3 linked regions of the Neorhizobium galegae genome follow. The protein of the gene in region 2 interacts with the protein of the main gene of each other region in a pairwise test. Links are inferred from orthologs where the notes say so. Each region holds a gene or a part of one and is shown on either strand. Other genes may lie near its edges.

Region 1 (7,477 bases), 2.0 Mb from region 2 along the record:
TTTTGACCTGGTTGAGGTCATCGGGCCCGACCTGGCACTACAAGCGCATCTGGCTCGATGCACTGATCATCACCCTTTGCCTGAACGTTCTGGCTTGGATGGTTTTTTCGAAGTTGGGTATGACTACCCGCGATATCTTCAATGAAGACGGCCCCATCGAAGACATTCAGTCCGCTTCGCTTGCCATCACCGCCCTTTTTGCCGTCATGGCGGCATTGGGGACGCGGATATTGGCCCGCTTCGTCGCAATCACGACAGCCTGCATCTCCATCGTCTTCTTCATGCGCGAGATGCCAATATGCCGCGACAATGTGACAGTTTATTGCGTGTCGAAGACCTGGCTGCCGATTATTATCGGCGCGGCGGCTCTTATCCTGCTGATCGCGACGATCGTGTTCGAATATCGCCATAGAGGAGGCCTTCTCCGAGCCATTCATCCACGCCTTTCCTGGCCGCTGGCCCTGGTTGCCGCCGTTCTCGCCTGCAGCCAACTTGCCGAGCATTTCGATATTGTCGTGATGGAGGAGAGCATTGAATCCTACGGTTTCATGATCCTGACCCTGAGTTCCATCTGGCTTTTCCGCTTCTCCCGCACGCAGCATCTTCCACCGCTCAGAACCCGAGCCAAAGCCAGCCTCCACAAGGTGAAACACGTATTCTTGCACCATTGAGGCGGAGCCGTTCGATCCAGCTTTGACCGGGGAGCAGCTTTGAGGCAGTGTATCCTCACAAAAGGTTCCGCGGTTTTGAGTCCCGCGGAGAGAAAAGGGACGACATCATGGCTATGAGACCCGGTGAAATCGAAGACCTGATCAAGGCCGGCATTCCCGGTGCCAAGGTCACCATCCGGGATCTTGCTGGCGACGGCGATCATTATGCCGCGGAAGTGGTGGCGGAAGCGTTCCGGGGAAAGAGCCGGGTGCAGCAGCACCAGATGGTCTACGAGGCTCTGAAGGGCAATATGGGCGGCGTGCTCCACGCGCTGGCATTGCAGACTTCGGCTCCGGCGGAGTGAGCGATGCCTGACCTGATCAAGGAGATCGTTACCGGCCTCGTCGAAACTGCCCTGAAGGAACTTCTCGGAAAGTCGCATGGCCGCACGCCCGCCAAACGCAAGAAGCGGCAGATCCGCTCGGCCACTACCGGGCGTTTCGCCAATAAGACTGCACGCACCAAGACCACAGCCAGACGCGCGGCGAAGCCGGCGACGAAACAGGTGAGCCGCCGACGCACCCCGGCAAGTCGCAGCAAGCAGCGCAGCCGCTGACGCAAATGCACTTGGGTCCATGGCTTAAACGGCAGTCAGCGAGGCAATAAGCGCTTTCCAACGGACTATTCCGCTGGAATTCCCGATGCCACGTTGCTATTTAAGGCAGATGACGCAGCGCAGCGGCCCTTGAAACCGCATGTGAAAGGATAGGACATGAGCGGAATTACCGATTTTATCGCCAACGAAGTGAAGACCAATGACGTGGTTCTCTTCATGAAGGGCACCCCGCAGTTCCCGCAGTGTGGTTTCTCGGGCCAGGTCGTGCAGATTCTCGACTATCTCGGCCTGGATTATAAGGGCGTCAACGTGCTCGCCGATGCGGAGATCCGCCAGGGCATCAAGGACTACTCGAACTGGCCGACGATTCCGCAGCTTTACGTCAAGGGCGAGTTCGTCGGCGGTTGCGATATCGTCCGCGAGATGTTCCAGTCCGGGGAATTGCAGACTCACCTGCAGGAACAGGGCATCGGAGTCCGCGGCGCGGCCTGAGATTTTCCGGGCTGCTGTCCGGGATATTTAAAAGACATTTTCAAGGCGCCGCTCCCAACGGCGCCTTTCACGTTGTTTAGGAAACTGCTGTGACAAATCCTTCACAAACTGCCCCGGACCGCCTGCGCGGCATGGGCCGGATCGAATTCATCGCGATGATGGCGATGCTGATGGCCATCAATTCGCTTGCCATCGACATCATGCTCCCCGGCCTGCAGGAGATCGGCGCCTCGCTTGGCGTCGCCAACGAGAACCATCGGCAATATGTAGTCTCCGCCTATCTCTTCGGCCTCGGCGCCGCGCAGATCATCTATGGACCGATCTCCGACCGTTTCGGTCGCAGGAACCCGATGCTCTTCGGCCTCGGCCTCTATTTCATCTGCGCGGTCGGCGCCGTCGTCGCGCCGTCATTCGGAGCGCTGCTGGCCCTTCGCTTCATCCAGGGTGCCGGAGCGGCCGCAACACGGGTGATTTCCATTTCGATCGTGCGCGACGTATACGGTGGTCGCGCCATGGCGGAAGTGATGTCGCTGATCATGATGGTCTTCATGGTCGTGCCGGTCATCGCGCCTGCCACCGGCCAGGTGATCATGCTGTTCGGCAACTGGCACCTGATTTTCGTGTTCATGGCCGTCGCCTCGCTCTGCATCGGCTTCTGGATGTATGCGCGCCTTCCGGAAACGCTCGATCCGGCCGATGTGCGTCCCTTCACCATTTCCTCAATCCTGCACGCCTTCCAGATCGTTCTGACCAATCGCCTCGCCCTCTGCTACACGATTGCCAGCACATTCATCTTCGGCGCCATGTTCGGCTTCATCAACTCGGCCCAACAGATTTATGTCGGGATCTACGATGTCGGCGTCTGGTTTCCGCTGGTCTTCGCCTGCGTGGCGGTGTTCATGTCTGCGGCATCCTTCCTGAACGCCCGGTTTGTCGGGCGTTTCGGCATGCGGCGCCTTTCGCACGGCTCGCTGCTTGGCTTTATCGGCATCACATTCGTTTGGATGCTCGTACAGATCTTCGGGCCTCAACCCATGCCGCTCGTGATCTTCATCGTGTTTTTCGGGCTCTCCATGTTCCAGTTCGGTTGGATCGGCTCGAATTTCAATTCGCTTGCCATGGAGCCGCTCGGCCATGTCGCCGGAACGGCGTCCGCCGTACTCGGCTTCATGAGCACGGTCGGCGGAGCGCTGATCGGCGTCGCGATCGGCCAGGCCTTCAACGATACGGCACTGCCCCTGGTCGCAGGCTTCTTTACTGTCTCGATCATCGGGCTGATCTTCGTGCTGATCGGCGAGAAAGGAAAACTCTTCCAGCCGCAAAATCCGAAGATCTGAGGCATTTCACCCCACAAAAAAGGCCGGAGCGATCCGGCCTTTTCTTCTGATGGCCGCTATTTCAGTGGCCGATGATCTCGTGGCGCAGCATCTGCCAGCTTTCCTTGTCGGTGGCGAGCAGCAGCCCGCCGTCGACATGGTGCGGCATGTAAGGAGAGCCGTCGAAGCGCGCCACATAACCGCCCGCCTCCGTGCCGATCAGCGTGCCGGCCAGATGGTCCCAGGGCATCAGCTTGTTGTAGAGCACGAACTGCACGTGGCCGCCGGCAAACGTGCGGTATTCATGGGCCGAGCAGCGATAGTTGGCGAAGAACCGGACCTTGGCGAGATTGCCGAGGATCCGCTCGCGCTCGCCGCCGAAGAAATATCCGGGTGACGCCATGCCGATCATGGCTTCGATCGGCCGGGCGTCGGCGACCGAAAGCCGGATCGCCTCGCCGTCCGGCCGCCTCATGAACGCGCCGGCGCCCCTTTCCGCCATCACCCAGTCGTCGCCCATCGGATCGTAGATGATCCCGGCGACCGTCTCACCCTTCCAGACGACCGAGGCCATGACGCCGAAGGCCGGGATGCCGGAGGCGAAATTGAACGTGCCGTCGACCGGATCGACGACGACCGCGAACTCCGCATCGGCGAGCTTGGCGAGCAGCGACGGATCGGCCGCCACCGATTCCTCGCCGATGAAGAGCGCGCCGGGCGCAAAAGCTTCCAGCTCGCGGCGGATCATCCGCTCGGCGGCCTCGTCGGCCTCGGTTACCAGGTCGGACGGCTCGCTCTTTGAACGTACATCGCCGCTGCCGAGCCGCCGGAAACGCGGCAGGATTTCGGCCTTGGCAGCAAGGCGCAGAAGATCGGCAAGCTTCGTGATGTCGAGCGGAAGGGTCATGACAATGGTCTCAGTTCGGGAGGTTCTCGGTTCGGGAAGAATTCAGAGGCTTTGAGCGGCTTGCAGGCCGGAGAAATCGAAGAGTTTCGGATCGAGCAGGTGCGACGGGTTCACGTGGGCGAGCGCGCGCAGCATCGTATCCTTGCGGCCCGGCATGCGGGCCTCGATATCGGCAAGCATCGCCTTCATCGCATTGCGCTGCAGGCCATCCTGCGAGCCGCAGAGATCACACGGGATGATCGGGAACTGCATGGCGGCGGCGAATTTGGCCAGATCGTCCTCGGCGCAATAGGCAAGCGGCCTCAGCACCATCACGTCGCCCTCGTCGTTCAAGAGCTTTGCCGGCATGCCGGCAAGCCTGCCCCCATGGAAAAAATTCATGAAAAAGGTTTCGAGGATGTCTTCCCGGTGGTGGCCGAGCACCAAGGCGTCACAGCCCTCTTCGCGGGCGATGCGGTAAAGGTTGCCGCGCCGAAGCCTGGAACAGAGCGAGCAATAGGTAGCGCCTTCCGGCACCTTTTCCTTCACGATCGAATAGGTATCGCGATATTCGATGCGGTGCTTCACGCCGATCGAGGTCAGATAGTCCGGCAGCACGTGCTTGGGGAAATTCGGCTGGCCCTGGTCGAGATTGCAGGCGAGGAGTTCGACCGGGAGCAGACCGCGCCATTGCAGATCGAGCAGCACGGCGAGCAGAGAATAGGAATCCTTGCCGCCGGAGACACCGACCAGCCAGCGTTTCTGGCCATTGAGCATGCCGAAGTCGTCGAACGCCTGCCGTACCTGTCTGAGCAGGCGCTTGCGCAGCTTGTTGAACGAGACGGAACTCGGCGCATCGCGAAAGAGCGCTGGCACCAGACCGTTGCCGGTCTCGTCCAGCTCATCATCGATTTTGGCCGTCACGCCCATTTGTTTTTTCCTTGAAACCAAAAAGCGGGCCGAGCCCGCTTTTCCTGTCGATGATCAGGCCCCGAGAGCGGCTGCCACCGCGTCGAGCGCCTCGTTCGCCTTGGCGCCATCGGGTCCACCGGCCTGGGCCATGTCCGGACGGCCGCCGCCGCCCTTGCCGCCGAGCGCCACGGATGCGATCCGGACCAGATCCACGGCGCTGAACCGACCGACGAGATCCGGCGTGACCGCAACCACGGCGCTCGCCTTGCCGTCTTCCGAAACGCCGATCAACGTGACGACGCCAGAGCCGAGGCTCGCCTTGCCTTCGTCCGCCAGGCCCTTGAGGTCCTTGGCGTCGATGCCGTTGAGCGCCTTGCCCATGAACTTGATGCCGCCGATCTCCTTGAGATCACCGGCCGAACCGCCCTGCCCGCCGCCCATCGCAAGCCTGCGCCTGGCATCCGCCAGTTCCTTCTCGAGCTTGCGGCGCTCGTCGATCAGCGCTTCGACGCGCGAAACCAATTCCGCCGGCTGCACCTTCAAGGCGCCTGCGAGCGTTTTCACGCGCTCGTCCTGTTCGGCGAGATAAGCCCGTGCAGCCTCCCCCGTCACCGCCTCGACACGACGAACGCCCGCACCGACTGCGCTTTCGCCGAGAACGCGGACCAAGCCGATATCACCGGTCGCGTTGACATGCGTGCCACCGCAGAGTTCGACCGAATAGGGCTTGCCGGCCTTCGGACCTTCGATCGCCTTGCCCATCGCAACAACGCGAACTTCATCACCGTATTTTTCGCCGAATAGCGCCATAGCGCCTTCCGCGATCGCGTCGTCGACGCTCATCAGGCGTGTCGTGACCGGCGCATTCTGGAGGATGATGGCGTTCGCCATGTCCTCGACCTTCTGCAATTCCTCGGCCGACATCGGCTTCGGATGCGAGACGTCGAAACGCAGGCGCTCGGGCGCTACCAGCGAACCCTTCTGGGCCACATGGGTGCCGAGCACTTCACGAAGCGCCTCATGCAGCAGATGGGTGGCCGAATGGTTGGAACGCAGGCGCGAGCGACGGTCGTGATCGACCGTCAGCGCTGCGGCATCACCAACCTTCAACGTGCCCTCGGTCACGGTGGCGATGTGGACGAATACGCCCTCGCCCTTCTTCTGGGTATCCGAGACAGTGAGCTTGGCATTGTCCGTCGAGATCACCCCGGTATCGCCCATCTGACCGCCGGATTCGCCGTAGAAAGGCGTCTGGTTGACGACGACCTGCACCTGTTCGCCGGCCGATGCACTGGCGACCGCCTTGCCCTCGCGCACGATCGCCTGCACCACGCCTTCAGCAGTTTCCGTGTCGTAGCCGAGGAATTCGGTGGCGCCGTGCTTTTCCTTGAGCTCGAACCAGATCGTTTCCGTCGCCTTGTCGCCGGAACCGGTCCAGTGCGAGCGGGCTTCCGCCTTCTGGCGCTGCATGGCGTCGGTGAAACCGGAAATATCGACGCCGATTTCGCGGGCGCGCAAGGCATCCTGAGTGAGGTCAAGCGGGAAGCCATAGGTGTCGTAGAGCTTGAAGGCGGTCTCGCCATCCAGCATATCGCCCTTGTGAAGCGTGTTGGTCGCATCCGACAGCAACGAAAGACCGCGCTCCAGCGTCTTGCGAAAACGGTTCTCCTCGAGCTTCAGCGTTTCCGAAATCAGTGATTCCGCACGCACCAGTTCCGGATAGGCGCGGCCCATCTGCTGGATGAGCGCCGGCAGCAGCTTCCAGAGCAGCGGATCGCGGGCGCCGAGAAGCTGTGCGTGGCGCATGGCGCGGCGCATGATGCGGCGGAGCACATAACCGCGGCCTTCGTTCGAGGGCAAGACGCCGTCGGCGATCAGGAACGCGGAGGATCGCAGGTGGTCGGCGATGACGCGGTGGCTGCCGCGATGCTCGCCTTCCGCCTTGACGCCGGTCGCCTCTTCAGAGGCCGAGATCAGCGCCCGGAACAGGTCGATATCGTAATTGTCGTGCTGGCCCTGGAGGACGGCCGCAACACGCTCGAGGCCCATGCCGGTGTCGATCGACGGGCGCGGCAGGTCGATCCGCTCTTCCTTCGTCACCTGCTCATACTGCATGAAGACGAGGTTCCAGATTTCGATGAACCGGTCACCGTCCTCTTCCGGCGAACCGGGCGGTCCGCCCCATATATGGTCGCCATGGTCATAGAAGATTTCCGAGCACGGGCCGCAGGGACCGGTATCGCCCATCGCCCAGAAATTGTCGCTGGTCGGAATGCGGATGATCTTGTCATCCGAAAGACCGGCGATCTTCTTCCAGAGGTCGAAAGCCTCGTCGTCGGTGTGGTAGACGGTGACCAGGAGACGCTTGGCGTCGAGGCCGAATTCCTTGGTGATCAGGTTCCAGGCAAGCTCGATCGCATTCGCCTTGAAATAGTCACCGAAGGAGAAATTGCCGAGCATTTCGAAGAAGGTGTGGTGACGAGCGGTGTAACCGACATTGTCGAGGTCGTTGTGCTTGCCGCCGGCGCGAACACATTTCTGCGCCGTCGTCGCAGTCGAATAGGAGCGTTTCTCAAGACCGGTGAACACGTTCTTGAACTGCAC
Region 2 (7,585 bases):
ATGACGATCTGCATGCCGCTCTCGACCTCGTTCATCGCGAGGGGAATTTCGACAAGCAGGATCGCGACCGGCTGAGCGGCCTCTTCGAACTCGAGGAGCTCGAAGTCTCCGACGTGATGCGGCATCGCACGGTGATGCGGGCTGTCAATGCCGACGATCCGCCGGAAGTGGCGGTCCGCACCGTGCTCGAAAGCCCCTATACGCGCATGCCGCTCTGGCGCAATTCGACTGAGAACATCATCGGCGTCGTCCATGCCAAGGACCTGCTCCGGGCGCTCGCCGAGCCGAATGTCGAGCCCGAAAACCTGGATATCGTCAAGATCGCCCAGAAGCCCTGGTTCGTGCCCGACAGCACCAGCCTCAAGGACCAGCTCAGCGCCTTCCTGCGCCGCAAGGGGCATTTTGCGGTCGTCGTCGACGAATATGGCGAGGTGCAGGGCATCGTCACGCTGGAAGACATCCTGGAGGAGATTGTCGGCGACATTGCCGACGAGCACGATATCGAGATCCAGGGCGTGCGCCAGGAAGCGGACGGATCGATCGTCGTCGACGGTTCCGTGCCGATCCGCGATCTGAACCGCGCGCTGGACTGGAGCCTGCCGGACGCCGAAGCAACCACGATCGCCGGCCTCGTCATCCACGAATCGAAGCTGATCCCGGAAGAACGGCAGGCGTTTACTTTTTACGGTAAGCGTTTCACTGTCATGAAGCGGGAGAAGAACCGCATCACGCGGCTAAGGATCCGGCCTGCGGAAGATGTGACGCTGCCGGCGGAGTAATCTTTCGCGAAACGAAAGCGTTTCAGTCTAAAGCTGAAACTGTCGGCTTTCGATGCCTATTTGCCATCCCTGTCATAGCCGCAAATGCTAAGCGCTTGGGTTGTTAAACATCGCCGGCAAATAGGTCCCGCCGTTCTCCATGTCTGTGGCGCGCTGTTGCAGCCAATATAGAAACTGGTGGATTGAGGTGGTGGTTTGGTCACCATTGCCAGCACTAAACGAGTATTTTTCCGATTCTCCGCTTTCAATCAGATGTGTGATGTACTCAATCTTGTCGTCGAGGTCTTTGGCTGGGATTGTGGCGACGTTGGTCTCATTCATCGAATTGTTTTCGAGATTGTCGGCATAGAGTCCGGGGTTGGCCTGCCTTTGGGCGCTCAATTCCGCTGCAGCGCGCGCTGCATTTGCATGAATTGCAGCGACTTCCGCCTTCATCGCTTCTGTCGGCTGAAACCCAACGACAGGTGGCAAGCGTTTCACCTCAATACCAGCATATCTGGAAGGATCCCGTTTTTCTTGAAGCTCCCGCCTTGTATGGAGGCGGGGCTCAGCGAGCCTATTCTGGATTTGGCTGTCAAGATATCCTGCGGCGTCAATTTGGCGGGCAGCGTCTAGCCTCTGCTCATCTGGCCATGAGTCGGGCGTGACCAGGAAAGCCTTTGCCTTGAACTCCTCTTCCGGGTCAGCAATGCCGGCGCGCAGCCTTGCCTTGAGGTCCTCTCGCGCATTGATCCGCTGCTCGTCAGCAACCAACTCCTCTTCGCTGTAGCGGATTGATCCGGCTTGTATGACGAGGGCTTCGATTTCTTTCGTCGGTGCGCCATTTGCAACGGCTGCTTGGACCCTTTTCGCGGCATCTTCACGCGCTTGAAATGTGCTTCCCGACTGAGCACGTAGATTTCTGGAATAGTCCAGACCGGTTGCATAGGATGCTATCGACGAGACCAATTTATCCACTCCCGAAAGTTGACGATAACTCGGCGTTTGTTATCAGCCATGGCTTGTGCAAAGCTGAATTCTGCACGGAGAGAATTTCCAGGGCCAGCGTCTCCCGCCAGTTATTGGGAAGTAGTGGCAGGTCGGCCAAAGCGATGTCTCACAAGGAATGATGCCCGTACCTTGGCCTCTTGCTCGGTCATCCCTATCTAAGTTCCGTCACCAGCGCGTCGGCTCACCCGGTGCCGAGGCTTCCACCGCCAGCGCGTGGAGGCCGGCGTCGAGTTCCGGCTTCAGCAGCGCATTCACCGTCCGATGCCGGTCGAGCCGGCTCATTCCGGAAAACTTTTTCGAAACGATGCGGACCCGCATATGGGTCTCGCCGGTTCCGGTGATGTCGGGCTGATGGCCGGCGTGCTGATGGCTTTCATCGATGACGACCAGCCGTTCCGGTTCGAGATTGTCGGTGAGCGTGATTTCGATCCGGGATTTGACGGACATTTCGGTCTCCGTTGCGACGCAAAAGGGGCATCCCACAAACCAGTAAGAAAGGACTTTGTCAATTCTTGCCGCGCCCTGTTCGTCGCCCCATAATGAGGGCCTTATGAAATTAGATTCCAAATATTTCGACCGCATCCGGACGCGCAAGAACAGGCAGCAGGAAGCTGTGCCTGAAGCGCCCACCTGCCAGTGGGACGGGTGCGACAAGCCGGGTGCCCATCGCGCGCCCGTGGGCCGCAACGCGGAAGGCCAGTTCTTTCTGTTCTGCTTCGAGCACGTCCGGGAATACAACAAGGGCTATAATTATTTCTCCGGCCTGTCGGACGGCGAGATCGCCCGGTACCAGAAAGAGGCGATCACCGGCCATCGGCCGACCTGGACCGTCGGCGTCAACAAGGCCGCCAAGGATGCGCCGCTTCATTCCACGGCGCGCTCAGGTGCTGCCGGCGCTGCCGGCACCCAGCAGCGCTTCAGGGATCCGTTCGGCTTCGTGTCGAGTGCGCGGGCGGCCGGCCCCCGTTTCCAGACGCAGGGGCGAAAGCTGAAGACATTGGAAGCCAAAGCCTTCGATACGATGGAGTTGGCGGCCAATGCGTCGGCTGCGGAGATCAAGACCCGCTACAAGGAACTGGTCAAGAAACATCATCCGGATGCGAATGGCGGCGACCGCGGTTCGGAAGAACGTTTTCGTGCCGTCATTCAAGCATATCAGTTGTTGAAGCAGGCGGGTTTCTGCTAAGCCGTAAAAATTATGGCAGTGAGGATGACGGCCGGGCGGCGGCTCGCGCCTTGGAGAGACGATGAGTAAGATTGATCTAGATATTTCAAACCTTCCCGATACCACCGTTTCGGTCAGGGAAGTCTTCGGCATCGACAGCGATATCAGGGTTCCGGCATATAGTAGCGGCGACCCCTACGTTCCGGATCTCGATCCGGACTATCTTTTCGACCGCGACACGACGCTCGCCATTCTCGCAGGCTTTGCGCATAACCGACGCGTCATGGTGTCCGGCTTCCACGGCACCGGCAAGTCCACCCATATCGAGCAGGTCGCAGCCCGCCTTAACTGGCCGTGCGTGCGTATCAACCTCGATAGCCATGTCAGCCGCATCGATCTCGTCGGCAAGGACGCGATCGTGCTGAAGGACGGCAAGCAGGTCACCGAATTCAAGGACGGCATCCTGCCCTGGGCCTACCAGCACAATGTCGCGCTCGTCTTCGACGAATACGATGCCGGTCGCCCGGACGTCATGTTCGTCATCCAGCGCGTCCTGGAATCCTCCGGCCGCCTGACCCTGCTCGACCAGAGCCGCGTCATCCGTCCTCACCCGGCATTCCGCATCTTCGCGACCGCCAATACGGTCGGTCTCGGCGATACGACCGGCCTTTATCACGGCACGCAGCAGATCAACCAGGCGCAGATGGACCGCTGGTCGATCGTGACGACGCTGAACTATCTGCCGCACCAGAAGGAAGTCGATATCGTCGCCGCCAAGGTCAAGTCTTTCGGTCGTACGGCCGAGGGCCGTGAAACGGTGTCGAAGATGGTGCGTGTCGCCGATCTCACCCGTTCGGCCTTCATCAACGGCGATCTCTCGACCGTCATGAGCCCGCGTACCGTCATCACCTGGGCCGAAAACGCCGAGATTTTCGGTGACATCGCATTCGCCTTCCGCATCACCTTCCTCAACAAGTGCGATGAACTTGAACGCACGCTGGTCGCCGAACAGTACCAGCGAGCCTTCGGCGTCGAGCTGAAGGAAAGTGCCGCCAACATCGTTCTCGGAGCGTAAGCGGAGACGAGATCATGGCAGGTCGCGGAGACAATTCGAAAGCCAAATCCGGCGGTCCCGTGGATACGGAACCGTTGCGGCGTGCGATTACCGGCTGCGTGCGCTCCATCGCCGGCGACGCGGAAGTCGAGGTCACGTTCGCCAACGAGCGTCCGGGCCTTGCCGGCGAACGCATCCGCCTGCCGGAAATCTCCAAGCGGCCGACGGCCCACGAGCTCGCGGTGACCCGCGGGCTCGGCGATTCCATGGCGTTGCGGATTGCCTGCCACGATACGAACGTGCATGCCAGCATGTCGCCGCAGGGCGCCGACGCACGCGTCGTCTTCGATGCCGTCGAGCAGGCACGCGTCGAGTCGATCGGCGCCTTGCGCATGGCCGGCATGGCGTCGAACCTCAATTCGATGCATGCGGAAAAATACTCGAAGGCGAATTTCTCCGGCGTCGAACGGCAGGAAGACGCGCCGATCGGCGAAGCGGTCGCCATGCTGGTGCGCGAGAAGCTGACCGGCATCAAGCCGCCGCCGAGTGCCGGCAAGGTGCTCGATCTCTGGCGTCCGTTCATCGAGGACAAGGCGGCCGGCGATCTCGACAACCTCCGCAACGTCATCGAAGACCAGCAGGCGTTCGCCAAGCTGGTGCGGCACATGCTCACCTCCATGCAGATGGCGGAGGAGTTTGCCGACGAGGATGCCGATCCGGAGGAGATGGAAAATCCGGATCAGGAAGACCAGCCGCGCAGTAACGAGACCGAGAACGACGAGGTCGAGGAAGAAGCCGGCTCCGACGCGGCACCTGCCGAGCAGAGCGACGCTTCCGACGAGGAAATGGACGACGGCGAGATGGACGGCGCGGAAATGTCCGACGACGACATGTCGGACGACAGCGACGAGCATTCCGAGACCCCCGGCGAGACCCGGCGGCCGAACAGCCCGTTCGACGATTTCAACGAGAAGGTCGATTACAAGATCTTCACCCAGGAATTCGACGAGGAAATTACGGCCGAGGAGCTTTGCGACGAAGCGGAGCTCGACCGGCTGCGGGCCTTCCTCGACAAGCAGCTTGCCCATCTCCAGGGCGCGGTCGGCCGGCTTGCCAACCGTCTGCAGCGCCGCCTGATGGCGCAGCAGAACCGCTCGTGGGATTTCGACCTGGAAGAGGGTTATCTCGATCCGGCCCGCCTGGTGCGCCTGATTATCGACCCGATGCAGCCGCTCTCCTTCAAGAAGGAGCGGGACACGCAGTTCCGCGATACGGTCGTGACGCTGGTCATCGACAATTCCGGCTCGATGCGCGGCCGGCCGATCACGGTCGCCGCCACCTGCGCCGACATCCTCGCCCGCACGCTGGAGCGCTGCGGCGTCAAGGTCGAGATCCTCGGCTTCACCACCAAGGCCTGGAAGGGCGGGCAGGCACGCGAAAAGTGGCTGGCAAGCGGCAAGCCGCCGACCCCCGGCCGTCTCAACGACCTGCGCCATATCGTCTACAAGTCCGCGGATGCGCCGTGGCGTCGTTCACGCCGCAATCTCGGCCTGATGATGCGCGAAGGCCTTCTCAAGGAAAACATCGACGGCGAGGCGCTGATGTGGGCGCATAACCGCCTGATCGCCCGCCGCGAGCAGCGCAAGATCCTGATGATGATCTCTGATGGCGCGCCGGTCGACGATTCGACGCTGTCGGTCAATCCCGGCAATTATCTGGAACGGCACCTGCGCGCCGTGATCGAACAGATCGAGACGCGCTCGCCGGTGGAGCTGCTGGCGATCGGTATCGGCCACGACGTGACGCGCTATTACCGCAAGGCCGTGACGATCGTCGATGCGGACGAGCTTGCCGGCGCGATGACCGAGCAGCTTGCCGAGCTGTTTGCGGAAAATGGCGGGCGACAGGGCCGCATGCGACGGGCCAGCTGAGGTCCGCCCGCTTGAAACTTTCCCGCCTCGTCGTCTGGGCCGGCTTATTCGGTGCCATCGCCTCCCCGGTGGCGCCTGCGACCGACGATGTTTCGGTCCGGGCGCGCATCATCACCGAATTCAAGTTCGGTTCGGCGGAAACGCGCTTCGGCGCGCTCGAATTTCTCGGCGGCATCGAATTTTCGTCGTCCGATAGCCGGCTACAGTCGCTGTCGAGCATCCGCTTTCGCCCCGATGGGGAACGTTTCGTGTCGGTGCTCGATACCGGTTCCTGGCTGACCGGCCGGATTCAGCGCGATGCCAAGGGGCGTCTCGCCAACCTCACCGATCTCGCCGTCAATCCGATCCTCATCCGTGGCGGCCGGGTCGGCTCGAAATACAATTCGGATGCCGAAGGACTGGCGCTGCGGGACGGCCAGGCGCTCGTCAGCTTCGAGCAGCTGCATCGGGTCGATGCCTATCCCGATCCGGGGTTCGAGACTTCGGCACCGTTGAAGAGCCTCGATCTACCCATTCCCCGCCACGAGTTCCGGATGAATGCGGGCATGGAGACGGTGGCGGTCTCGCCTCAAGCCAGTTCGCTCAAGGGGGCGCCCATCGTGGTCACCGAGCATAGCCTCGATGATCAGGGGAACCTTTTCGCCGCGATCCTGGAGGGGCCGCTCAAGGGCGTGTTCACGGTGGTGCGGCATGATCCCTTCGACGCAACCGATGGGGCCTTCCTGCCGAACGGCGATTTCCTGCTGCTCGAACGCCGCTTCAGCTTCCTCGGCGGCCTCGGCATGCGCATTCGCCTGATCCGTGGCGACAGCATCCGTCCCGGCGCTGCGGTGGATGGGGAGGTGCTCCTCGAAGCCGACATGGGCTATGCGATCGACAACATGGAAGGGCTCGACGTGATCACCGGGCCGGAGGGCAAGCCGCATCTGATCCTGATTTCGGATGACAACGGCAATCTGCTGCAGCGGAACGTGATGCTGGAATTCCGCCTGACGCAGTGATGCCCCAAGCGGAATGTCTGCGCCTGCGGCTCAGCGGGCCGGAGCGACCTGCGGCATCGGCTTCAGTACGTTCATCAGCGCGCCATAGGGCAGCAGCAGCACGACGCCGACCAGGATCTTGACCACGAGGTCGCCGAGCGCCCAGGAGATCCAGCGCGGGGCCTCGGTGGCAAGGGCGCCGAGGATCGGTGCGGATTGGATCGCGAAGTCTTCGTTCGGGCCGATGAAGGCGAAGAGCGGGGCGAAGGCGAGCGAGAAGAACAGCAGCGTGTCGAGTGCCGAACCGAGCAGGGAGCCGGCGAGCGGCGCGCGCCACCAGGTCTGGCGGCGGAGCCGATTGAACACGGAGATGTCGAGAAGCTGGCCGACCAGATAGGCGGCGCCCGAGGCGACGGCGATGCGCGGGGAGGAGGCCAGGAACGACAGCGTCACGCCGACGACGAAGCCTGCGAGAACGACGCGTCGGGCAATCGAAGGCCCGAACTGCCGGTTGGCGAGATCGGTCACCAGGAAGGCAAAGGGATAGATAAAGGCGCCCCAGGTCAGAAGATCGCCGAGGGCGATGCCCCAGAACGTGCCGATGACCGGGAACTGCACCAGGAAATTGGAGGCGACAACGACGGCCGCCATCAGCAGGGCATAGATGAAAGTATAGCGTGAGCTCA
Region 3 (7,490 bases), 1.4 Mb from region 2 along the record:
CTCAGCGGCCCTTGGCCTGACGCCAGCGGGCGAAGTCGGATTTGCTCTCCTCCTTCGTCGCCGGGTAGAGGCCGATGATCGAGCGGCCTTTCAGGACTTCCTCGGTCACGAAATCCTCAAACGCAGTCATTTCGATCACCTCATCGGCGATTTCGTCGGCGATATGCGCGGGGATGACGACGACTCCCTCGTTGTCGCCGACCATCACGTCGCCCGGCCAGACGGCGACGTCGCCACAGCCGATGGGCACGTTGATGTCGAGTGCCTGGTGTAGAGTGAGGTTGGTCGGGGCGGAGGGGCGGTTGTGGTAGGCGCGGATGCCGAGTTCGGCGATCTCCGGGCTATCGCGAAAACCGCCATCGGTGACGACGCCGGCGACACCGCGCACCATCAGGCGCGATACGAGGATAGAGCCCGCGGAGGCCGCGCGGGGATCCTTGCGGCTGTCCATGACCATGACATGGCCGGGTGGGCACTGCTCGACGGCGGCGCGCTGCGGATGCTCCGGGTTCTGAAACGCCGAGAGCGGGTTGAGGTCTTCGCGTGCCGGGATGTAGCGCAACGTGAAGGCCTGGCCGACCATGTTTCCAGGTTTCTGGGAAAGCGGCCGGACATCCTGGATGAACTGGTTGCGCAGGCCGCGCTTGAAGAGCGCGGTGCAGATCGTCGCGCAGCTGACGCTTTCGTATTTCTGGCGTGTGGCGTCGGAAAGAATGTAGTCGGTCATAGGGTTCCACTCAGACATGTCGGGTCAGAAAATCTCGGGCTCGCCGACGGCGGCACCGAATTCCCGTTCGAGGAAGTCGAAGTCGCAGCCTTCGTTGGCCTGCTTGATGTGCTTGGTAAACATCCAGCCGTAGCCGCGTCCGTATTTGTCGGCAGGCGCCACCCATTCGGCGCGGCGCCTGGCGAGCGTTGCATCGTCCACCAGCATGTCGATCGAGCGGTTCGGCAGGTCGACGCGGATGATGTCGCCGGTGCGCACCAGCGACAGCGGGCCGCCGATATGGGCTTCAGGCGCCACGTGCAGGATGCAGGCGCCGTAGCTCGTGCCGGACATGCGGGCATCGGAAATGCGCAGCATGTCGCGAAAACCCTGTTTCAGGATCTTCTTCGGGATCGGCAGCATGCCCCATTCCGGCATGCCGGGACCGCCTTTGGGTCCGGCGTTGCGCAGGATCAGCACGTGGTCGGCGGTGACGTCGAGGTCTTCGCGGTCGATCATCGCCTTCATTTCCGGATAGCTGTCGAAGACGAGGGCAGGGCCTTCGTGGACCCGCAGCCGCGGTTCGCAGGCGGAAGGCTTCATGACGCAGCCGTCCGGCGCGAGGTTGCCCTTGAGGACCGCCAGCGAGCCTTCATGATAGATCGGGTTCGACAAGGGGCGGATGACGTCGCTGTTGTAGACTTCGGCGCCTTTCAGCGTCTCGCCGAGCGGGAAACCGCTGACGGTCATGGCATCGAGCTTCAGGAGATCCTTGATCTCCGACATCAGGGCGCGCAGGCCACCGGCATAATAGAAATCTTCCATCAGATATTTGTCGCCGGATGGGCGGATGTTGGCGACAACCGGCGTCGTGCGTCCCGCCTTGTCGAGATCGTCCAGCGTCAGCGGCACGCCGGCGCGGCGAGCCATCGACAGCAGATGCACGACCGCGTTGGTGGAACAGCCGGTCGCCATGGCGACCGTCGTCGCATTGTGGACTGCATCCGGCGTGATGATCTTGTCAGGCGTCAGTTCGTCCCAGACCATTTCGACGATCCGGCGGCCGCAGCGGGTGCTCATCCGTATGTGGTTGACGTCCGCAGCGGGAATGGAACTGGCACCGGGGAGGGTAAGGCCGAGCGCTTCGGCAATTGCGGTCATGGTGCTTGCGGTGCCGAAGGTCATGCAATGGCCGTAGGAGCGGGCAATGCCCTCTTCGACGCCGGTCCATTGTTCTTCGGAAATCGTGCCGGCGCGGCGTTCGTCCCAGTATTTCCAGGCGTCCGAGCCGGAGCCCAGCCATTCGCCCTTGTAGTTGCCGCGCAGCATCGGGCCGGCGGGCAGGAAGATCATCGGGAAACCGGCGCTGATAGCCCCCATGACCAGAGCCGGTGTGGTCTTGTCGCAGCCGCCCATCAACACCGCCCCGTCGACAGGGTGGGCGCGCAAGAGCTCCTCGGCCTCCATGGCGAGGAAGTTGCGATAGAGCATCGATGTCGGCTTCAGCGCGCTTTCGGAGAGCGACTGAACCGGCAGTTCGACCGGGAAGCCGCCGGCCTGAAGCACGCCGCGCTTAACGTGTTCGACGCGATCCTTGAAATGGGCATGGCAGGCGTTGAGGTCGGACCAGGTATTGAGGATGGCGATGATCGGCTTCTTGCCCCAATCCTTCTCGTCAAAACCCATCTGCATCATTCGGGAACGGTGTCCCGACGAACGGAGATCATCCGGCGCGAACCAACGGGCGCTGCGGAGATCGGCTGCTTCCTTAGTCATGCTTGCTCTTCCAGAAATCCTGCCATCGTTCCGGAATCGATTCTGTCGCGATCCCAGGGACGGAGCTCCTCCCGCCCGGCGCCAACTTAAACACGCTCGTTTTAAATTGATATATCAAATTTCAGATGCTAGGTCAGCCCAACGGACAAGGTGGAGGACGCGGATGGGGATTGACAATGCGCTTCTGCCAGTGGCGCCGGTTTTTCTGAAAAGCCTGCGCGACCATGTTTACGGGCTGGTACGCGATGCCATTCTTTCCGGCCGGCTGAAGAGCGGCGAGAGGCTGAACGAGCGCCATCTCGCGGGCCATCTCGGCATAAGCACGACACCGCTGAAGGAGGCTTTGCGCGTGCTTGAGGCCGAAGGGCTGGTTCGGTCGGAGCCTCGCCGCGGGATTTATGTCACCTTCAATGCCGGCCAGGCGGAAGAGATGATGCTGGCGCGTGCTGCACTCGAGAGCATGATTGCTCGCCAGGCCGCCAAGCGGGTGAAGGATGAGGACTTGGCCCTGATGCGCGAACTCATCGTCGAGATGCGGGCAGGCCTCAAGACGGCGGACGTGCTGCAGCTCATCGCTCTCAACGAGCGCTTCCACGACGTCATCCATGAAGCATCCGGCTGCGGCTATCTGCGTCGCCTGCAGGGCGGCCAGAGCATCTACACCCATACCGCCCGTCTCAGTGTGCTGTCGGAAGAGCGGGAGCGCTTTCTGGCGGTCGAGGAGCATGAGGCCATTGCCAATGCGATCGCCGACCGCGATCCCGATCTCGCCGAGCGCCTGATGCGAGATCACGTCATTCGCTCGGGCGAGAAACATCTGATCCGCGTGTCTCAAGCGTGAAGTCGTGGGAAGCGACGGTTTTGATTGTGAGGTTCGACGACGCCAATGAGATCGATGGCTGAATAGCGTGCGGCAAATCTTATGAGTTAGGTCGATCGGCGGATAAAAATGCACCGCACAAAATATTTGTCCGATGCGTCCTTCCGGAACTCGCACATTGCATAAGTCGCCCTACATAACAGTGGCTTTTATGTGTTCCAGGCCAAGTCAAACGAGGTGGTGACTGGCGATCCGGAGGGAAATTCTGTCATGTCTTTGAAAAAGAAGCTTTTAGGCATTGCTTTCGCGCTTGGCGTTTCGGCCACCATGGCGAATGCCCAGGTCGTCGTCTCGTCCAAGATCGATACCGAAGGTGGCGTGCTGGGCAATATCATCCTTGCCATGCTCAAGGCGAACAACATCCGGGCCACCGACCGCATCCAGCTCGGTGCGACGCCGGTGGTGCGCAAGGCGATTACCGCCGGCGAGATCGACATCTATCCGGAATATACCGGCAACGGCGCCTTCTTCTTCGAGAAGGGTGACGATCCGGCCTGGAAGGACCCGCAAAAGGCCTATGAAGCGGTCAAGAAGCTCGATTACGATGCCAACAAGATCGTCTGGCTGGCACCGTCTTCGGCCAACAACACCTGGGCGATCGCGGTGCGCAAGGACGTTGCCGACGCCAACAAGCTGAAGACGCTGACCGACTTCGGCAAATATGTGACCGGCGGCGGCAAGATCGTGCTGGCGGCCTCCTCCGAATTCGTCAATTCGGCCGCAGCCTTGCCGGCCTTCCAGACCACCTACGGCTTCAAGCTGAAACCCGACCAGCTGATCACGCTCTCGGGCGGCGATACGGCGGCAACCATCGGCGCGGCCGCCAACCAGACCAACAATGCCAATGCCGCCATGGTCTACGGTACCGACGGCGGCATCGCGCCGTCCGGCCTTGTGGTTCTCGAAGACGACAAGGGCGTCCAGCCGGTCTACCAGCCGACCCCGATCATCCGCGAGGAGGTGCTCAAGAAGAACCCGACCATCGAGGCGGTGCTGAAGCCGGTCTTCGCCAAGCTCGATCTCGTCACACTGCAGGACCTCAATGGTCGCGTGCAGGTAGGTGGCGAACCAGCCAAGGCGGTTGCCGAGGATTTCCTCAAGAAGAACGGCTTCCTGAAGTAATTCCTTTTCGGAGCGGTTTCGTGTCAACATGGGCCGGGCGCTCGAACGCCCGGCTTTTTCATCAGTCGTAAGGCAGGGGGCGGTTTGAGAGTTCGGTTCGACAAGCTCGGCATCGTCATAGCCCTTCTTGCCGCCTATGGCGTGCTCTGGTCGTCCTTCGCGACGCTCAAGCCCAACCGCATCGTGCAGGGACAGGCGGAGTCGATGCTGCAGTCGCTGCCGGCCTGGGCGGGCTGGGGTCTGATCGGCGTGCTGGTTCTTGCGACCGCAGCAGCACTCTTTCGCACGTCCCCCTGGATAAAGCTGCTTGCCGCCGTCGCGGCGCTTGCGGCGCTGACGCTTTCGATCGGATACGCCGCGACATTCCTGACGCCGCCCGGCAATACCTATGCCCGCGTCTCACCCGCTTCGGGTTTCTGGATCCTGCTGTTCGCCTTTGCGCTTCTGGCTGCCGATGCGATCACGCGGCTCGATCCGCCGCCGGCGATGCGGGTGCTGTTTCTGGTCCTGGCCGCGGCGGCGATTGGCACGCTGCTGATGTCGGGAAGCTGGAACGGGCTGTCGATCATGAAGGAATATTCCGGCCGCGCCGACGTCTTCTGGGTCGAGGCGGGCAAACATGTGGAACTGGCGCTTGGCTCGCTGTTTGCCGCCGTCCTGGTCGGGCTGCCGCTCGGCATCCTCTGTCATCGGGTGGCGCCGCTGAGGGACGGCGTGCTCAACACGCTGAACCTCGTCCAGACCATCCCGTCGATCGCGCTTTTCGGCCTGTTGATTGCGCCGCTCGGCTGGATCGCCGCCAATGTGCCGGGTGCCGCGGCGATCGGCATCCGCGGCATCGGGGGAGCCCCTGCCTTTGTTGCGCTGTTTCTCTATTCGCTGCTGCCTGTCGTCGCCAACACCGTCGTCGGGCTTGCCGGCGTGCCGCGCGCTGCAAACGACGCTGCCCGCGGCATCGGGATGACCGGCCGGCAGCGGCTGTTCAAGATCGAGTTTCCGCTGGCGCTGCCGGTGATCCTGACCGCGATCCGCATCGTGCTCGTCCAGAATATCGGCATGGCGACGATTGCCGCGCTGATCGGCGGCGGCGGTTTCGGCGTCTTCGTCTTCCAGGGCATCGGCCAGACCGCCATGGACCTAGTGCTGCTCGGCGCCGTGCCGACGGTGGCGCTCGCATTTGCCTCGGCCGTCGTCCTCGACGCGCTGATCGAGATGAACTCCCGCGTTCCCAACGGAGCCAGATCCGCATGATCGAGATCGACGCCATCACCAAGCGCTATGACGGTATCGCCGTCGTCGACAATGTCTCGATGGTGATCGAGCCGCGCACCGTCACGGTCGTCGTGGGCACGTCCGGTTCCGGCAAGACGACGCTGATCCGGATGATCAACCGGCTGGTGGAAGCGACCGAAGGGGCCATCCGGCTCGATGGCGAGGACAACCGGTCGATACCGGGCTACGAGCTGCGGCGCCGGATCGGCTACGCCATCCAGGGCCATGGGCTTTTCCCGCACCGGACGGTGGCGCAGAACATTGCGACGGTGCCCGGCCTGCTCGGCTGGACGAAGGCCCGTATCGACGCCAAGGTCGAGGAATTGCTGACGCTCTTCCAGCTCGAGCCGAAGACGTTCGGGCCGCGTTATCCGCACGAACTCTCCGGCGGCCAGCAGCAGCGCGTCGGGGTGGCGCGGGCGCTAGCCGCCGAACCGAACGTGCTGTTGATGGACGAGCCCTTCGGCGCGCTCGATCCGATCATCCGGGCCAAGGCGCAGGAGGACCTGCTGGCGATCCAGAGATATTTCGGCACGACGATCGTGCTCGTCACCCATGACATGAACGAGGCTTTCCATCTCGCTGATAAGATTGCCGTGATGGACAAGGGCAGGGTGGTGCAATACGGGCCGCCGGCGGAACTCGTCCGTGCTCCGGCCACGCCCTTCGTCGAGACGCTGATCGGCGATGCGGAACGGCCGTTCCGGCTGCTTTCGATTGCAAAGACCGGCGCTGCGGCGGAGCCCGGCGAGGCGGAAGGCGAGCCGATCCGCGAGGACAGGAGCCAGCAGGAGGCGCTTGCCGATCTCATCTGGAGTGGTCGCGATGCGCTTCCGGTCATCTCCAGGAGCGGCGCTCCAATGGGCCGGGTGACGCTTGATGCGATCCTCAAGCGCGCCGCGAGGCCGCGATGAGGGCTTGGGTGCCGACCGTCCTGCGCAGCCTTCTGCTTCTCGTGCTGATCATCTTCCTGCTATCGCCGGGCAGTTTCGAGCCGCTGCTGAAACCGCTCGTGCAGCCGAACGCGCCGGCGATCTACAATCAGGGCAGCCTGCTCAGCCTGACGCTCCTGCATCTGCGGACGGTCTTGATCGCGACGTTGGCGGCGACGATCATCGCCGTGCTGCTGGCGATCCTCGTCACCCGGCCGTTCGGGGCGGAGTTCCTGGCGCTTTCCCGCAGCCTCGTCAATATCGGCCAGACGTTCCCGCCGGTCGCGGTTCTGGCGCTTGCCGTGCCGGCCGTCGGTTTCGGCGAGAAGCCAACGCTGATCGCGCTGTTTCTCTATGGGCTTCTGCCGATCTTTGAAAACACGCTGACCGCGCTCACCAATCTGCCGCGATCGGTGATGGAGGCGGCGCGTGGTTCCGGCATGACACCTTTCCAGCGGCTCATTCAGGTCGAGTTGCCGTTGTCCTTGCCGGTGGTCGTCGCCGGCATCCGGCTGTCGGTGGTGATCAGTCTCGCCACCGCGACGATCGGTTCGACGGTCGCGGCAAAGACGCTCGGCGAGGTGATCATTGCAGGGCTGCAATCCAACAACCTCGCCTTCGTGCTACAGGGCGGGCTGATCGTCGGTGCGCTGGCCGTGCTGATCTACGATGGTCTCTCGGCGATCGAGGCCATGATCGCCCGCCGGACGGGTGCGGCCTAGCCGTGACTGGAATCGGTCGGCACGACCGGCTCGACATCCTGTTTCAGGCTGCCGCGGTGGAAGATGAACAGCCCGGCGAT

The links.
Region 1: the proteins of LZK81_RS20275 (region 2) and grxD interact in binary tests that used the Escherichia coli proteins (3 or more experiments, as listed by UniProt). The link is inferred for Neorhizobium galegae from one-to-one orthologs.
Region 3: the proteins of LZK81_RS20275 (region 2) and LZK81_RS13470 interact in binary tests that used the Escherichia coli proteins (3 or more experiments, as listed by UniProt). The link is inferred for Neorhizobium galegae from one-to-one orthologs.

What each region holds. Positions count from the first base shown.
Region 1 is NZ_CP090095.1:2,098,728-2,106,204, reverse strand. Bases 243-3,091 are described here. They hold grxD (Grx4 family monothiol glutaredoxin), read left to right. Parts: upstream 243-1,423; coding sequence 1,424-1,759; downstream 1,760-3,091. Other genes in these bases: LZK81_RS10510 (multidrug effflux MFS transporter), read left to right, coding at 1,849-3,091; LZK81_RS10520 (hypothetical protein), read left to right, coding at 1,019-1,267; LZK81_RS10525 (BolA family protein), read left to right, coding at 779-1,015; LZK81_RS10530 (hypothetical protein), read left to right, coding at 243-671. Outside these bases: more of LZK81_RS10530, read left to right, coding at 1-242; more of LZK81_RS10510, read left to right, coding at 3,092-3,096; LZK81_RS10505 (inositol monophosphatase family protein), read right to left, coding at 3,158-3,982; tRNA 2-thiocytidine(32) synthetase TtcA, read right to left, coding at 4,025-4,891; alaS (alanine--tRNA ligase), read right to left, coding at 4,946-7,477. UniProt on the Escherichia coli protein: Monothiol glutaredoxin involved in the biogenesis of iron-sulfur clusters.
Region 2 is NZ_CP090095.1:4,123,620-4,131,204, reverse strand. Bases 576-3,532 are described here. They hold LZK81_RS20275 (BolA family protein), read right to left. Parts: upstream 2,217-3,532; coding sequence 1,935-2,216; downstream 576-1,934. Other genes in these bases: cobS (cobaltochelatase subunit CobS), read left to right, coding at 3,017-3,532; LZK81_RS20270 (J domain-containing protein), read left to right, coding at 2,320-2,955; LZK81_RS20280 (hypothetical protein), read right to left, coding at 867-1,727. Outside these bases: more of cobS, read left to right, coding at 3,533-4,009; cobaltochelatase subunit CobT, read left to right, coding at 4,024-5,919; LZK81_RS20255 (esterase-like activity of phytase family protein), read left to right, coding at 5,931-6,920; LZK81_RS20250 (queuosine precursor transporter), read right to left, coding at 6,951-7,585. UniProt on the Escherichia coli protein: Transcriptional regulator that plays an important role in general stress response. Has many effects on cell morphology, cell growth and cell division. Acts by regulating the transcription of many genes, including dacA (PBP-5), dacC (PBP-6), ampC and mreB.
Region 3 is NZ_CP090095.1:2,716,513-2,724,002, reverse strand. Bases 3,790-6,651 are described here. They hold LZK81_RS13470 (ABC transporter permease), read left to right. Parts: upstream 3,790-4,568; coding sequence 4,569-5,735; downstream 5,736-6,651. Other genes in these bases: LZK81_RS13465 (ABC transporter ATP-binding protein), read left to right, coding at 5,732-6,651; LZK81_RS13475 (ABC transporter substrate-binding protein), read left to right, coding at 3,790-4,484. In the rest of the region: LZK81_RS13490 (ribonuclease activity regulator RraA), read right to left, coding at 2-727; araD (L-arabinonate dehydratase), read right to left, coding at 752-2,482; LZK81_RS13480 (GntR family transcriptional regulator), read left to right, coding at 2,646-3,323; more of LZK81_RS13475, read left to right, coding at 3,573-3,789; more of LZK81_RS13465, read left to right, coding at 6,652-6,670; LZK81_RS13460 (ABC transporter permease), read left to right, coding at 6,667-7,410; LZK81_RS13455 (DMT family transporter), read right to left, coding at 7,407-7,490.